Regions from separate parts of the Desulfuromonas carbonis genome, predicted to be linked through region 2. Evidence: predicted binding sites of a transcription regulator. Region 2 holds the regulator's gene; each other region holds the start of a gene.

Region 1 (4,974 bases), on a different contig from region 2:
CAGCAGGGCACAGGTGGCGATTTGCAGTTTATCGGCGCTCCGCTCCTCGCTAGCGGCCGAGGTCAGGAGGCGACGCAGGTGATTGAGCATCAAAATTACTCCGAGTAGCGAATGACGTGGGCCTTCTCCAGGGTGACAAGCCCCCCCTTGAGCATGGTGTCGAGCCGGGGCAGCAGACAGTCGATCTTTTCGCGGCTGTCGACCACCTCGACCACCACTGGCAGGTCGCTGGAGAGCCGCAGCAGCTTGTCGCTGTGCACGACGCTGGCGGCGCCGAAGCCCGCCGCCCCTTTAAGGACCGTGGCGCCGGCGAACCCTTCACTCCGCAGCAGATCAAGCAGCGCCTCGTAGAGGGGGCGATGTTCGAAACGGTCGCTTTCGCCGATGAAGATCCGCATCAGGGTCTGCTCCCCTTCCAGTTTGCGCATGGCTCCTCCTAGAGTTGGCGGGCGACGAAGATTCCGGCGGCGGCAAATGTGAGACAGACGATCATATTGAGCAGGATATTGGTACCGGCCTGCCAGAAACTCCCCTCCTCGAACAGCCGCACGGTCTCGTAGGAAAAGGTCGAAAAGGTGGTAAAGCCTCCCATGAAACCGACGCTGATTCCCACTCGCACCGCGGGAGAGAAGAAGGTGCTGCGCAGGCTCCCTTCCATCAGCAGCCCGAGCAGGAAGGAGCCGACGACGTTGACGACCAGGGTGCCATAGGGGAGAGTCCGCCCGCAAAGGGCGTAGGTCCAGCCGGAGACGAGATAGCGGGCCAGACAGCCGCAGGCGCCGAAAAGACCGATATAGATGAGCTGCATGGCAGATCCCGCACGGTTGGAGAGGAAAAAGACCCGCGTATTATGTTGCCGCCGCCGGGTGGCTGTCAACCATGGGGAAGCGCAACCTGTCGGCGCCCTACCCTTGCGCCCAGCTGCGGCAGCGCCGGATCAAAGCATTGGTGGAGGGATCGTGCCCCGGTTCCGCCGCTCCAGACCCCTCCAGATCGGGCAGGATCTTCCCAGCGAGCTGTTTGCCGAGTTCCACCCCCCACTGGTCGAAGGAGTTGATCTGCCAGATCACCCCCTGGACGAAGACGCTGTGCTCGTAAAGGGCCACCAGCCGGCCGAGCATCGCCGGGGTCAAGGCCGCGCCGAGGATGGTGGTGGTCGGCCGGTTGCCGGGAAAGCTGCGGTGCGGAATCAGTTCCGCGGCGACCCCCTCGGCACGAAGCTCGGCGCCGGTCTTGCCGAAAGCGAGGGCGGCGCTCTGCGCCAGCAGGTTGGCCAGCAGCAGCGCCTGATGGCGGCCGAGGTCGTGGCGGGGCCGGGCGAAGCCGATGAAATCGCAGGGAATAATCTCGGTCCCCTGGTGGAGGAGCTGGTAGAAGGAGTGCTGGCCGTTGGTTCCCGGCTCGCCGAAATAGACCGGACCGGTAGCGCAGTCGACGGGGCGGCCATCGCGGGTCACCGACTTGCCGTTCGACTCCATGGTCAGCTGCTGCAGGTAGGCCGGAAAACGTTTCAGATACTGGTCGTAGGGGAGGATCGCAACACTCCGGGCACCGCAGAAGTCGACGTTCCAGACCGTCAGCAGGCCGTGCAGCACCGGCAGGTTGGCGGCGAAGGGGGCGCTGCGGAAGTGCTCATCCATGCTGCGGAAGCCGGCGAGAAATTCCCGGAAGCGGTCGGCGCCGATCGCCAGCATGGTGGAAAGGCCGATCGCGGAATCGATCGAATAACGTCCGCCGACCCAGTCCCAGAAACCGAACATGTTGGCGGTATCGATGCCGAAGGCGGCGACCTTTTCGGCATGGGTCGAAACGGCGACGAAGTGGCGGGCGACCGCCTCCTCGGCACCGAGCCCGGCCAGCAGCCAATCGCGCGCGGTATGGGCGTTGGCCATCGTCTCCTGGGTGGTGAAGGTCTTCGAGGCAACGATAAAGAGGGTTTCCGCCGGGTCGAGGCCGGTGGTCGCCTCGACAAAATCGCTGGCATCGACGTTGGAGACGAAACGGAAGACGAGGTCGCGCCGGCTGAAGGAGCGCAGCGCTTCGTAGGCCATCACCGGGCCGAGGTCGGACCCCCCGATGCCGATATTGACGATATTGCGGATCGGCCGGCCGCTGTAACCGCGCCACTGGCCGCTGCGCACCTGTCCGGAAAATTCCGCCATCCGGTCGAGCACGGCATGGACTTCGGGGATCACGTTGACCCCATCGACGACGATGGTGGCGGCGCGGTTTGCCCGCAGGGCGACATGCAGGACCGCCCGCTGCTCCGTACTGTTGAGCATCTCACCGCGGAACATCGCTTCGATCCGTTCCCCCAGACCGCACGCCACGGCAAGCTCTACCAGCAGTTGCAGGGTCTGGTCGGTGATGCGCTGCTTGGAGAAGTCGAAGTAGAGCCCGGCGGCCTCGACGGCAAGGCGCTCGGCACGGGCCGGGTCGGCCTCGAAGAGCTGGCGCAGATGCTGGCCGCGGAGGGTTTCGGCATGGGCCGCAAGGGCTCGCCAGGCCGGCAGTTCAGTGTGGGAAATAGAGGGTTCCGGGGTCATGGTGCCTCCTGATGGCGGATATCGTAATTGGCTGTTTACTCTACCAGAGACCCGGCGGCATTTCGAGCTGGAAAGCACCCCGCCGGCCTGCTGACGCCGCCGCTTGCATTAAAGCAACTGATTTGCTATATTTGGCACTCTAAAGGACAGAGTGCCAATCTATTGTATTAACAGCGATATCTTGAGGTCAATCGATGAACAGCGCCCTCCTTTCGGTCACTACCGACAGTTTTGAGCACTACATGAGCCAGGTTCACCGCTTCCCCCTTCTCAGCCGCGAGGAGGAGAATCAGCTCGCCCTGCGCTATCGCCGCGATGGCGACCTGGAGGCGGCGCACACCCTGATCTGCGCCAACCTGCGTTTCGTCGTCAAGGTCGCCAACGAATATCGAAACTACGGTATCAAGCTTCTAGACCTGGTCCAGGAAGGGAACATCGGTCTGATGATGGCGGTGAAGAAGTTCGACCCGGAGCGGGGTATCCGCCTGATCTCTTACGCCGTCTGGTGGATTCGGGCCTACATTCAGAACTTCGTCATCCGCAGCTGGTCGCTGGTCCGCATCGGCACCACCCAGGCCCAGCGCAAGCTCTTCTTCAAACTCGGCCAGGCGCGCCAGGCGATCGAGCGCCTGGGCGGCAGCAGCGACGCCGAAGCCCTGGCGCAAGAGCTCACCGTGCGGGCCGATGAAATCGACGAAATGACGGTACGCCTCGCCGGGCGGGATGCCTCTCTCGATGTCGAACTGACCGAAGGGGACGACTACTCCCTCCTCGACACCCTCGCCGACCAGCGCCAGAGCCAGGAGGAACTCCTGATCGAGCGGGAGAGCGAAAGCCGCCTCTCGGCCCGGGTCGGCAAGGCCCTGGCTGTCCTCAACCCGCGCGAGCGGCACATTGTGCAGGACCGCATCCTTGCCGACGACCCCCGCACTTTGCAGGAGTTGGCGGACGATTACGGCATCAGCCGCGAACGGGTCCGGCAGCTGGAAAAGCAGGCGCTGGGCAAGCTCAAAGGGGTGCTGGCGGAGGCGTCGTAGCAGCGGAAAAAACGAGCCAACGGCGCATTTGCAACCGGGGAAGCCGCCCGGGTCGAAAGTTCACCGACTCGGGCGGTTTTTCGTTTTCAGCGATCGCGAGGGGGGAGAACACCAAGCCTGGGTCAATGGGGTCGTACCTTGAAGAGTTGTAGATTTTCAGGATGTTCGAAACTTCAAGGCCCTACTGCCCCCGCCAGTCCGATCACCCGGAGGTGATCGGGCGGCTGGGCTGGTCCGCGGCGCTGGAAGCGGAGTGGCGCGGCTAAGAAGGCAAAATGATTGACAGCCGGCTACGATTTCCGGTATTTAACAAGGGTCTTGATTCCATTGCATTTGTGGAGGGATGATGCCGGGAAGAGGACCAGACCGGGGAACGTTCACGAGCCGCCCGACCGGAGCAGAATCCGGCGGGCGGCTCGTTGTTTTTTCCGCCAGGGTGAGGTGCCGGCAGCGGCCCGGGTCGCCTCTCTCACGACAGGCCATCCAGCGGGCTTTGCACCCCGAGGATATTCTTCTTCGCCTCGTGGCCACGCAAGGTTGTCAGAAAGCAGATGAAGCACCGCAGGGGCAGGCGCCCCTGTTTCACCTGCCACTCCTCATGGGATTTCGCCATCTCCGTCAGAAAGACACTCTTCTGATCCGTCGCCAACGGCTGCGCCAAACCCACCCGGCAATGGCTGTAGGCATTGCCAACCCCGGGACCGTAATAAGGAACACTCTTTTCCTTGACGGTGCCGCTGGTTGCCAGATACCCTCGAAAACCGTTCAGCATAATCCCCCTCCGTTATTCCGCCGCTGCAGCATAACTCCCCCGATTTGGCGAGTTATGTTGCATGCCGTGGAGTTTTTCCTGGCTAATTTTAACAAGATACGCCCCAACCGGGTGGTCCGGTCGGGAATTTCTGGGAAAAGATAGAAGAAACAGAATTACTAATGTTATGCCAATAAAATGAACGATCAAAGGAAATATTGATGGACCCTGCTAAATTCTCGAAAGAACCAACGTTTACCAGTACCGGCCTTAATAGCCCGATAACTGAATTTGCTCTCGGAATAGTGGCCCATAAGGATGGGAAATATTATGCGGATGGTTCAGCAATAATTATTGCTCCATACATTGCGATCACAGCCCAACACGTTATTAACGGGTTCTTTCGTGATTTTGAAGGAAACGATATTGATGCACCACCGAATAGTAAGTTGGCAGGAACCTTTCACCTGCAATTATTTCAAATTTTGGACAGTGGGAAATCCGGGCTGATATGGAATGTAACACAGTTATGGTCTTGTAGCTATACTGATATAGCCATTATGAGACTTACTCCAACTACTAGAGAAGCAGCGGAATACAAATGGCGATTACCGCGAATAGATTTAATTCCTCCAAAGCT
Region 2 (4,974 bases):
CCTGAACCTTCTTCATCACCGCCGGCATGCGGGTCATGCCGCCGACCAGGATCACCTCGTCGATCTCGGTCGCCGAGAGGCCGGCATCCTTGAGAGCGATCTTGCAGGGCTCGACCAGCTTATTGATCAGGTCGTTGCAGATGCTCTCCAGCTTGGCGCGGGTCAGCTTGATGTTGAGATGCTTGGGACCGGAGGCGTCAGCGGTGATAAAGGGGAGATTGATGTCGGTCTCCATCGAGCCGGAGAGCTCGCACTTGGCCTTCTCCGCCCCTTCCTTGAGGCGCTGCAGGGCCATCTTGTCGTTGCGCAGGTCGATCCCCTGCTCCTTCTTGAACTCGTCGGCGACATAGTCGATGATGCGTTGGTCGAAGTCCTCGCCGCCGAGGAAGGTGTCGCCGTTGGTCGATTTGACCTCGAAGACGCCGTCGCCGAGTTCGAGAATCGAAACGTCGAAGGTACCGCCGCCGAGGTCGAAGACCGCGATCTTCTCGTCCTTCTTTTTCTCCAGGCCATAGGCGAGAGAAGCGGCGGTCGGCTCGTTGATGATGCGCAGGACGTTGAGACCGGCGATCTTGCCGGCGTCCTTGGTCGCCTGGCGCTGGGAATCGTTGAAGTAGGCCGGAACGGTGATGACGGCGTCGGTCACCTCTTCACCGAGGTAGTCTTCGGCGGTCTGCTTCATCTTCTGCAGCACCATCGCCGAGATCTCCGGCGGGCTGTAGTTCTTGCCGCGGGCCTCAATCCAGGCGTCGCCGTTGTCGGCCTTAAGGATCTTGAAGGGGCTGATCTTGATATCCTTCTGCACCGCTTCCGTATCGAACTTGCGGCCGATCAGGCGCTTGATGGCGTAGAGTGTGTTTTCCGGGTTGGTGACCGCCTGGCGCTTGGCCTGCTGCCCCACCAGCCGCTCACCCCCCTCGGTGAAGGCGACCATCGACGGGGTGGTGCGCGAACCTTCCGAGTTGGCGATGACGATCGGCTCGCCACCTTCCATCACGGCGACGCAGGAGTTGGTGGTTCCGAGGTCGATTCCGATAACTTTACCCATGAGTTTATATCCTCCCTTGAAGAAGTTGGCTTTTATTGATTACGCGCCCGGTTCCCGGCGCGCTCACGCGTTTTGCCCCGGGTTCTCCGCCGCGGGCGCCTTGCTGACCATGACCATGGCCGGGCGCAGCAGGCGTTGATTGAGCAGGTAACCCTTCTGCAATTCCTGGATGACACTCCCCGGGGGGAGCTCGTCACTCTCCAGCTGCCCCATGGCCTCGTGGCAGGAGGGGTCGAAGGGCTTGCCGACCGCCTCGACTGCAGTCACACCGGAGCGCTCGAAAACCTTGCGCAGCTGGCCGAGGGTCATTTCCACCCCTTCGAGCAGGCTGCCGTCCCCGGTGCCACTCTCCCGGGCGTGGGCTACCGCCCGCTCCAGGTTGTCGACCACCGGCAGCAGCTCCCGCAGCAGGTTTTCGTTGGCGAAACGGCCGAGGTCTTCTTTCTCGCGCTGGGCCCGCTTGCGATAATTGTCCAAGTCGGCCCTGGTCCGCAGATAGAGGTCCCAGTTCTTGGCCGCCTCTTCCAGGCTGGCCGTCAACCGGTTCTCCAGCTCGGCGTCCGGCGCTGCCGCTTCATTCGTCTCCGCCGGAGTCTGTTCCGTATCAGGGGTCACTTCCGGGGCTTCCGTCTTCTGTTTCTTGGCCACGCTATCCGTTCTCCTCGCTTTCAAGCAGCTGGCTGACCAGCCGCGCGGTGTAGTCAACAATCGGGATGACCATCGAATAAGGCATGCGACTCGGGCCGATCACCCCCAGGGTCCCGAGCGTACCGAGACTGTTGGAGTAGCTGGCGGTGATCAGACTGCACCCCTCGATTTCCCGGTATTCGCTTTCACTGCCGATGAAAATCTGCACCCCCCCGGCCTGCTGGGTCCGGTCGAGAAGCTCGACCAGCTGACTCTTCTTTTCAAAGGCGCGAAACAGCCGGCGCATCTTTTCGACATCGGCGAACTCGGGCTGATCGAGGATGTTCGAAGTCCCCTCGATGTAGAGCTGTCCCCCCGGCTCATCGCGCAGGGCGACCTCGGAGAGGCGCAGCGCCCGCTGCATCAGCTGGTCGTAGAGCGCCTTCTCCCGGGCCATCTCTTCGATTATCTTGGCCTTGACCTGCTGCATCGTCAGGCCGCCGAGAGTCCGGTTGAGGTAATTGCCGATCTGGTCAAGCTCGGACTGGGAGAGGTTCTCGCTGTTCTCCACCAGTTTGTTCTGCACCAGCCCGGAGCGGGTGACAAAGACCACCAGCAGCCGCCCCTGGGAGAGGCGAACGAACTCGATATGGCGGAAGATGGTGCTGGTGAAGCGCGGCGCCATGACAATGCCGGTGTAACTCGACATCATCGACAGCGCCTTGCCGGCTTCCTGCAGCAAATCCTCGACCCGCAGCCCGCGCTTGCGATAGTGCCCCTCGATGCGCAACTGCTCATCCCGGGTCAGCTGCCGCAACTGGAGCAGGGAGTCGACGTAAAAACGATAACCCTTCTCGGTCGGAACTCGACCGGCGGAGGTATGCGGCGAGGCGATGTAGCCCATCTCTTCGAGGTCGGCCATGACGTTGCGCACGGTGGCCGGCGAGATCGCCATCTGGTGGCGCCGGGTCACTGCCCGCGAGCCGACCGGTTCCGCCGAGGCGATGTAGTCTTCAATAATCGCCTCGAGAATCCGGCGACCCCGCTCGTTGAGCTCTTCGGCCATCGCAATCCCCGCCCCAAAAAATCAAGCCGGACAACCCGGCCGACCCATCCTTAGCACTCCTGAGACGAGAGTGCTAACGGGACTCAACATAACAACGGCCCCTCCCTTTGTCAAGGGTGAAGGGCGACACCGCAGAGTGCCCCTATTTCAAAGAAAGGCACTGATCAGGTGGTCGTAAAGGAGCCAGCCATCGAGATCGAAAACCCAGCGGCCCTGGCGCCGGGAAAGGCGCTGGCCGCAGCGCCGCAAAGCCGCCGGAAAAGCGCTGGCCACATCACTGCCGAAGGCATCCTGGAATGCCGCGTCGTCGACACCGGCCGCGGTACGCAGGCCGAGGTAGAGGGTCTCGGCCATCGCCCCGCGGCGGTCGAACTGCTCCAGTTCCGTCGCCGGGTCCTGTCCGCTGCGCAGCGCCGCGGCATAGCCGGCGAGGTCAGGAGCGACCGCCAGCCGCCGCCCCCAGCCATCCGCAATAAAGCTGTGAGCCCCGGCGCCCACGCCAACAACGCTGCGTCGTTGCCAATAACCAAGGTTGTGCCGGCATTCCCTGCCCGGGCGGGCGAAGTTGGAGACTTCGTAATGGACCAGTCCGGCTGCCGTGAGGGCCGCGTCGAGCTGCCGGTAGCCGGCGGCGAATCGTCCTTCGTCGGCGGGGAGAAACTCGCCGCGCTGGAGGCGGGTGGCCAGCGGGGTTCCCGCCTCGACACTCAACCCGTAACAGGAGAGATGCTCCGGAGCGAGCTCGAGCAACCCTGTCACCTCGGCATCGAGACTTGCCTCCGTCTCGCCAGGGAGGCCGAAGATCAGGTCGCAGGAGAGGTTGTCGAAGCCGGCCCGGCGCGCCCAGGCGCAGGCCTGGCGTCCTTGTGCGGCGGAGTGGCCGCGACCGAGAAAGGCGAGGGAGAAATCGTTAAGGGATTGCAGCCCGAGGGAGAGCCGGTTCACCCCGGCGGCGCGGTAGTCGGCCAGAGAGGCGGGCGTCACCGTCCCGGGGTTCGCCTCCAGGGAAATCTCGACCCCGGGGGCGAAACCGAAACGGCGCTCGGCGGCCGCCAGCAGCCCGGCAACCGCTTTTGGTTCGAGCAGCGAAGGGGTGCCGCCCCCAAAAAAGACGCTCGCCAGGGGCGCCGGGGCTGACCATTGGGCCGGGGTCAGCGCCAGCTGGTCATGCAGCAACGTAACGTAATCGGCGAGCGGCAGGGCGGCGTCGGCGAGGGAGAAGAAGTCGCAGTAAGCGCACTTGCTGCGGCAGTAGGGGATATGAAAATAGAGTCCGGCCATGAAAAAAGCGGGGAGTCGCCTCCCCGCCTCGTTGCCTGCGGCGGTCGTCGCCGGTTAATGGAAGTCGGTAAAGTGACTGGCGTTGAGCCAGAGGTGGACGAGGATGCTCGCCGCATAACCGAGCGCCACCGCCCAGGTCCACTTCAGGTGGTTGCCAAAGGTGTAAATCCCGCGAGCCGAGCCCATCAGGGCGACCCCGGCGGCCGAACCGATGGAGAGCAGGCTGCCCCCAACGCCGGCGGTGAGGGTCACCAGCAGCCACTGGCCGTGGGACATGTGCGGGTCCATGGTGAGGACCGCGAACATCACCGGGATGTTGTCGACGATTGCCGAGAGGAGGCCAACCAGGACGTTGGCGGTGGTGTGCCCCAGCCCGTTATAGGCGAAATTGGAGACATAGGCGAGGTAGCCGAACTGACCGAGCCCTCCGACGCAGAGGATGACGCCGTAGAAGAAGAGGAGGGTGTCCCATTCGGCCTTGGCAATCTTGCGAAAGAGGTCGAAGCCGGCCACCGGCATGTGGGCATGACCGGTGACGTCGAGGGGGCTGTCGCCGCTGAGCAGACGATGTTCCAGTTTCTTCAGGTAGTAGGCGAAAAAGGAGAGGTAACCGAGACCGAGCATCATGCCGACGGCCGGCGGCAGGTGCAGGAAGTTGTGAAAAGAGACGGCGGTGGCGATCGTCAGCAGGAAGAGGAACATGATGCGCCGGGCGCCGATCTTCATATGCACCGTCTCGTCCATCGCCTCGGGCTTCTCCTTGGGGACGGCGAAGCTCATGATCGCCGCCGGAATCAGCCAGTTGACCAGGGAGGGGAAGAAGATGGCGAAGAATTCGATGAAATCGACCTTCCCCTTCTGCCAGACCATCAGCGTGGTGATGTCGCCAAAGGGGGAGAAGGCACCACCGGCGTTGGCGCCGACGACGATATTGATGCAGGCGACGATGACG
Region 3 (4,974 bases), 280 kb from region 2:
AAGAGGTCGATGACCTTGGGGCTAAGCGCCGTGAAGGTCACCAGATTGCGGCGACTGTCCCAGACCGCGTCCCATACGCTCGGAACCGGCAGGGTGCGCGCAAAGAGGGCGCCGCGCACCGCTTCCTTGAGTTCTTCGCGTTTGACTTTCGGGACCTTGTGAAAGCTCGGGTTGGCGGCCAGGAACTCCTCCTCGGCCCGGGCCAGGTGGGCTTTGAGGAGGGGGGCGGGGAGACGGCGCTGGTCGCGGCGCAGGGCAAAGGTCAGGTAGTGGTCGCGGGCATAAGTCTGGGGATTGACGAAATCACTGCAGCTGGTGTCATCGAGTTGCACCCAACCGATGGAGAGCTCTTCGCTCCCCTTCTCGATGGAGCGGAAGGCATTGGCGGCGAGACATTCACCGGCCCAGGTAACGAGATCACTGCCGGCCGGTGTCCCTTCGACGCGAAACTGGCAGATACTGACGGTATTGGACAAAATTCCCATGGGTCCTCCTTGCGGGTTGCTCGGGTCCCTAGGGGTACACCTTTTCAACCCGCGGAGCAAGGGAATTGTAGAGGCTGACGGAAACTCGATCTCCCGGGCGATCCGGTCCAGATTGTGGCACAACTCCTCGAAGGATGGCCTACCTCTCTTTTCCCTTGCAGTGGCCGGGAGAGGATGGCGGATCACAGGCTTCTCGTCAAGGGCCGTAATCGCGACTACCCTTTTCTCCAATAACGACAAGAGCCCCCCGGAAGCATCCGGGGGGCTCTTGTCCTAAGCAGCTGGCCGGGCTTACATCATGCCGCCCATACCGCCCATGCCGCCCATACCGCCCATGTCGCCCATGCCACCAGGCATGCCGCCCATGCCGGCGTCTTTCTTCGGCTTCTCGGCGATGCAAGCCTCGGTGGTGAGCATCAGGCCGGCGACCGAAGCAGCATTCTGCAGCGCACTGCGGGCCACCTTGGTCGGGTCGATGATCCCTTTTTCGATCATGTCACCATAGACATCAGCCGCTGCGTCAAAGCCGAAGGAACCCTTCTTGCCGAGCACCTTGTCCATGACGATGGAGCCTTCCATGCCGGCGTTATTGGCAATCTGGCGCAGCGGCTCCTCAAGAGCACGCTTCACGATGTTGACGCCGAACTGCTGCTCGCCGCCGAGCTTCATGGCGTTGAGGGCGGCAATGCAGCGCACCAGGGCAACGCCGCCACCGGGGACGATCCCCTCTTCCACGGCCGCGCGGGTCGCATGCAGAGCGTCTTCGACGCGGGCTTTCTTCTCTTTCATCTCGGTCTCGGTAGCCGCGCCAACCTTGACCACGGCAACGCCGCCGACCAGCTTGGCGAGACGCTCCTGCAGCTTTTCACGATCGTAATCGCTCTTGGTCTCTTCGACCTGGGCGCGGATCTGCTTGACGCGACCCTGGATGTCGGCCTCGGCGCCGGCGCCGTCGATGATGGTGGTGTTCTCCTTATCGACAACGATACGCTTGGCGTGGCCGAGCATGTCGAGGGTGGCGTTCTCCAGCTTGAAGCCGATCTCCTCGGAAATCACCTTGCCGCCGGTGAGGACCGCGATGTCTTCGAGCATCGCCTTGCGGCGGTCGCCGAAACCGGGAGCCTTGACGGCGCAGACATTAAGAGTGCCGCGCAGGCGGTTGACGACCAGGGTCGCCAGCGCTTCGCCTTCAACGTCCTCGGCGATGATCATCAGGGGCCGCCCCTGCTTGGCGACCGGCTCGAGAATCGGCAGCAGGTCGCGCATGTTGCTGATCTTCTTGTCGTGGATCAGGATCAGGGCTTCCTCCATCACCGTCTCCATGCGCTCGGCGTCGGTCACGAAGTAGGGGGAGAGGTAGCCACGATCAAACTGCATCCCTTCGACGGTCTCCAGGGTGGTCTCCATCGCCTTCGCTTCCTCGACGGTGATGACCCCTTCCTTACCGACCTTTTCCATAGCTTCGGCCAGGATATTGCCGATGGTGGCATCGCCGTTGGCGGAGATGGTGCCGACCTGGGCGATCTCCTTGTGATCCTTGATCGGCTTGGAGAGCGCCTTCAGGGCCTCGACAGCCTCAATGACCGCCTTGTCGATGCCGCGTTTGATCTCCATCGGGTTGTGGCCGGCCGTCACCAGCTTGACCCCTTCGCGGTAGATCGCCTGGGCGAGGACCGTCGCGGTGGTGGTGCCGTCACCGGCAACGTCGGAGGTCTTGGACGCGACTTCCTTGACCAGTTGGGCGCCCATGTTCTCGAACTTGTCCTCGACTTCGATCTCCTTGGCGACGGTGACGCCGTCCTTGGTGATCAGCGGCGCACCAAAAGATTTCTCGATGACGACGTTGCGCCCCTTGGGACCGAGGGTCACCTTGACGGCGTTGGCCAGGGTATTGACCCCTTTCAGAATCGATGCCCGGGCATCCTGCCCGAATTTGATTTCCTTAGCAGACATGTCTATTAGTCCTCCTCGCGGAATTTGGGTGAATTACTTCTCGACGACGCCGAGGATATCGTCCTCACGCATCATCAGGAATTCCTTGCCGTCAAGCTTGATGTCGGTCCCCGAGTACTTGCCGAACAGCACCTTGTCGCCGACCTTGACGTCGAGGGGCAGAACCTTGCCATCCTCGGTCTTCTTCCCCTTGCCAACAGCGATGACTTTCCCCTGCTGGGGCTTTTCCTTGGCGGTGTCGGGGATGATGAGGCCCCCGGCGGTCTTGGTCTCTTCCTCGAGACGCTCGACGATGATGCGATCGTGCAATGGTCTGATGTTCATGACAACTTGCTCCTTTCCTGTGCACACATTGGATGGAATGAGAGGGCTGTGCCCCGTTTAACGACAATCGCTAACGCAAAAAGGCTCGCGTTCGAAACCGGCAAACGAACCAAGCCTTTTGCGGCCCTGTTAGCACTCGGTGCAGGTGAGTGCTAACAGCTGGGGCTTAATATAATCAGCGGGGAGAGAATGTCAAGGGGTTTGTCGAAAATTTACCGGGAGATCAATCGGCCGGCAGGTGCTTCAACACTTGAACAGAGAGGGTTTCGGCAACCCGGCGGGAGATTCGGGTGCGCTCCTGATCGAGGGTCGAACGATCGTGATCGAACATCTCCTTGACCGGCATTTCATAGTCGAAGACCGGAGACGGCTGGCCCGGACGGAAGAGATGGACGCGGGCACGGGCGCGGATTTCGGTCGAACAGCAACCGGAGTCCTCGACGTAGCCGAAGAGTTCGCCGGTGACATAGGTACGGCTCGCCAGCCAGTCGTGGCCGACCTTCTTGGTGCCGCTCTTGAGAATGACGAACTCGGTGCCGCCACTTTCGCTCGCCTCGTTGAGGAGGTCGACAAAATCGTCAAAGACCCCCTCGGCGACCACTCCTGGGACCATCAGGGTGGTGAAGGGAAGGATATAGACCTTCCGTTGTGGTGGCGCCTCCCGCAGCACGTCGATCGGCTTGGGACCGGGCGGCGGGGGAGAAAGCTCTTCTTTTGCCAGGTTGGCCAGGGCCAACTTATCGGCCGGTGCCAGGGGCAGCCTTTCCTCAGGCAGCGCGGGTGCCTGGCGGAGCTTCAGCAGATCCGTAAGGGGGATGTTCTTCCCTTGGCTGGGCAGTTGTGGGGCTTCCAGGGGGGGCGTTATCACATCGGTAGCCGGTGCAAGACTGTCTCCCGGCGGCGCAACCGATTGGGAGGTTGCGCCCCCCCTGCCACGGGCCAAACCTGCCGAAAGGGGCTGGGGTTGGGGTCCCCTTGGAGCCGGAACCGATTCCTCGACAACGGGGCGAAGAGTAGAAAATGGGGCTATTGGCGAGTTGGGGGTCGGCGGGTTGCCAGCCAACACAGGCAATGCCACCATCGCTGCCGGGGCATGCGGTTCCGTTGCTGCCAGAGGCGCTGGGAAAACACTAACGGTTTCAATACCCGTCTCCCCTGCAGGCGACGGTGGAACCGGGACTGGAGTCGATGGGCGTGGGTTGAGAACCTGGGGGCGCGGGGTCTCGTAAGTCGATCCCAACTGGTCCAAAACGGTCTGTCCTGCCGGGGTCCGACCAAGAGACTGCAGGGCCAATTGCACTTCGCTGAGCAAGGATAAAGACAGCCCTTGACGGGCAACCAGGGGATCAGACAGGCCGGAGCCGGAGGTCTTAAGAGGGAACCGAGCCAGAACCTGGAACTCATCTACAGGTTGTTGGCGAACATAATCCATCGGCAGGATCGCCAGATCAACCTGCTGAACCAGATTGATCCAATCGTGAAGAACATCTGTATTCTTGAAGAGTTGCACATAGACATCTTGGTTCAACTGCCCCGAAAGATAGAGCGCCAGAGCACGAGCCTGGGTTCTGTTCTGGATCAGATCGTTGCCGCCCGGGACAACTCCGAAAGTTATCTGCGCCCTGGCCGGAGAAGACACTGTCGCCAACAGGGCGACAAGAACAACTACCATCAAGATTTTTATCGAAAAGCTTGCGCTTGGCGGATTACTCACTCCCAGTTCTTCTCCTGAGATCGACATGGTAGGCTCTTTACCGGCAAGCCCCCCCCGAAGACAGCCCATTTTCAGCTGCGTTTAAGCATCTCTTCCCGAAAATAACGATCGTACAGAAGATGCCACTGGCGGCTTCCCGGAGTCTGATGCTGCCGCTGGAGGCGGCTTCGTACCAACGAATCGACCTCCTCCACGGCAGCCAGATACCGCGTCGCAGTAGTCTTTAGGACTTGCAACGCACGTCCTTCGTCGAGATAATCGACCAGATCGTCCCGCCACAATCCTTCCTTGATCCGATGGGCCAAGTGGGAAATCCGCGCTTCGCTCAGCATTACCTCGCCCCTCCCTCTTCGGCCAGCCGTCTCTTGATCATCTGCAGCAACTTCTGGCGGTCGACACCAGGAGGAGCATTTTTCAGATGGACCGCCAACAGTTTTTCTGCCTCCAGGTCAAGATCCTTATCGCGCTCTAATTCCTGGCCAATAAGCTCGGCAATCC

What was found. The regulator HrcA, encoded in region 2, represses chaperone genes, less so after heat shock. The targets are predictions, from matches to a motif close to TGTTAGCACTCNNNNNNNNNGAGTGCTAACA.
Region 1: a site for HrcA is predicted at 2,676-2,706, ahead of rpoH (RNA polymerase sigma factor RpoH). Genes of this name have one in related genera too.
Region 3: a site for HrcA is predicted at 2,890-2,920, ahead of groES (co-chaperone GroES). Genes of this name have one in related genera too.

Annotation. Positions count from the first base shown of each region.
Region 1 covers NZ_BAAHXR010000002.1:934,923-939,896, forward strand. The annotation lists gene ACYQ8E_RS06730 (tellurite resistance TerB family protein) at 1-90, opposite strand, end outside; gene ACYQ8E_RS06735 (DUF190 domain-containing protein) at 96-428, opposite strand; gene crcB (fluoride efflux transporter CrcB) at 437-808, opposite strand; gene pgi (glucose-6-phosphate isomerase) at 906-2,546, opposite strand; gene rpoH (RNA polymerase sigma factor RpoH) at 2,741-3,583, shown strand; gene ACYQ8E_RS06755 (hypothetical protein) at 4,053-4,355, opposite strand; gene ACYQ8E_RS06760 (hypothetical protein) at 4,556-4,974, shown strand, end outside.
Region 2 covers NZ_BAAHXR010000003.1:1,333,530-1,338,503, reverse strand. The annotation lists gene dnaK (molecular chaperone DnaK) at 1-1,048, opposite strand, end outside; gene grpE (nucleotide exchange factor GrpE) at 1,112-1,696, opposite strand; gene hrcA (heat-inducible transcriptional repressor HrcA) at 1,698-2,741, opposite strand; gene hemW (radical SAM family heme chaperone HemW) at 2,889-4,022, opposite strand; gene nhaD (sodium:proton antiporter NhaD) at 4,077-4,974, opposite strand, start outside.
Region 3 covers NZ_BAAHXR010000003.1:1,615,358-1,620,331, reverse strand. The annotation lists gene rdgC (recombination-associated protein RdgC) at 1-485, opposite strand, end outside; gene groL (chaperonin GroEL) at 777-2,438, opposite strand; gene groES (co-chaperone GroES) at 2,472-2,762, opposite strand; gene ACYQ8E_RS14365 (hypothetical protein) at 2,986-3,498, opposite strand; gene ACYQ8E_RS14360 (hypothetical protein) at 4,090-4,494, shown strand; gene ACYQ8E_RS14355 (DUF507 family protein) at 4,548-4,808, opposite strand; gene ACYQ8E_RS14350 (DUF507 family protein) at 4,808-4,974, opposite strand, start outside.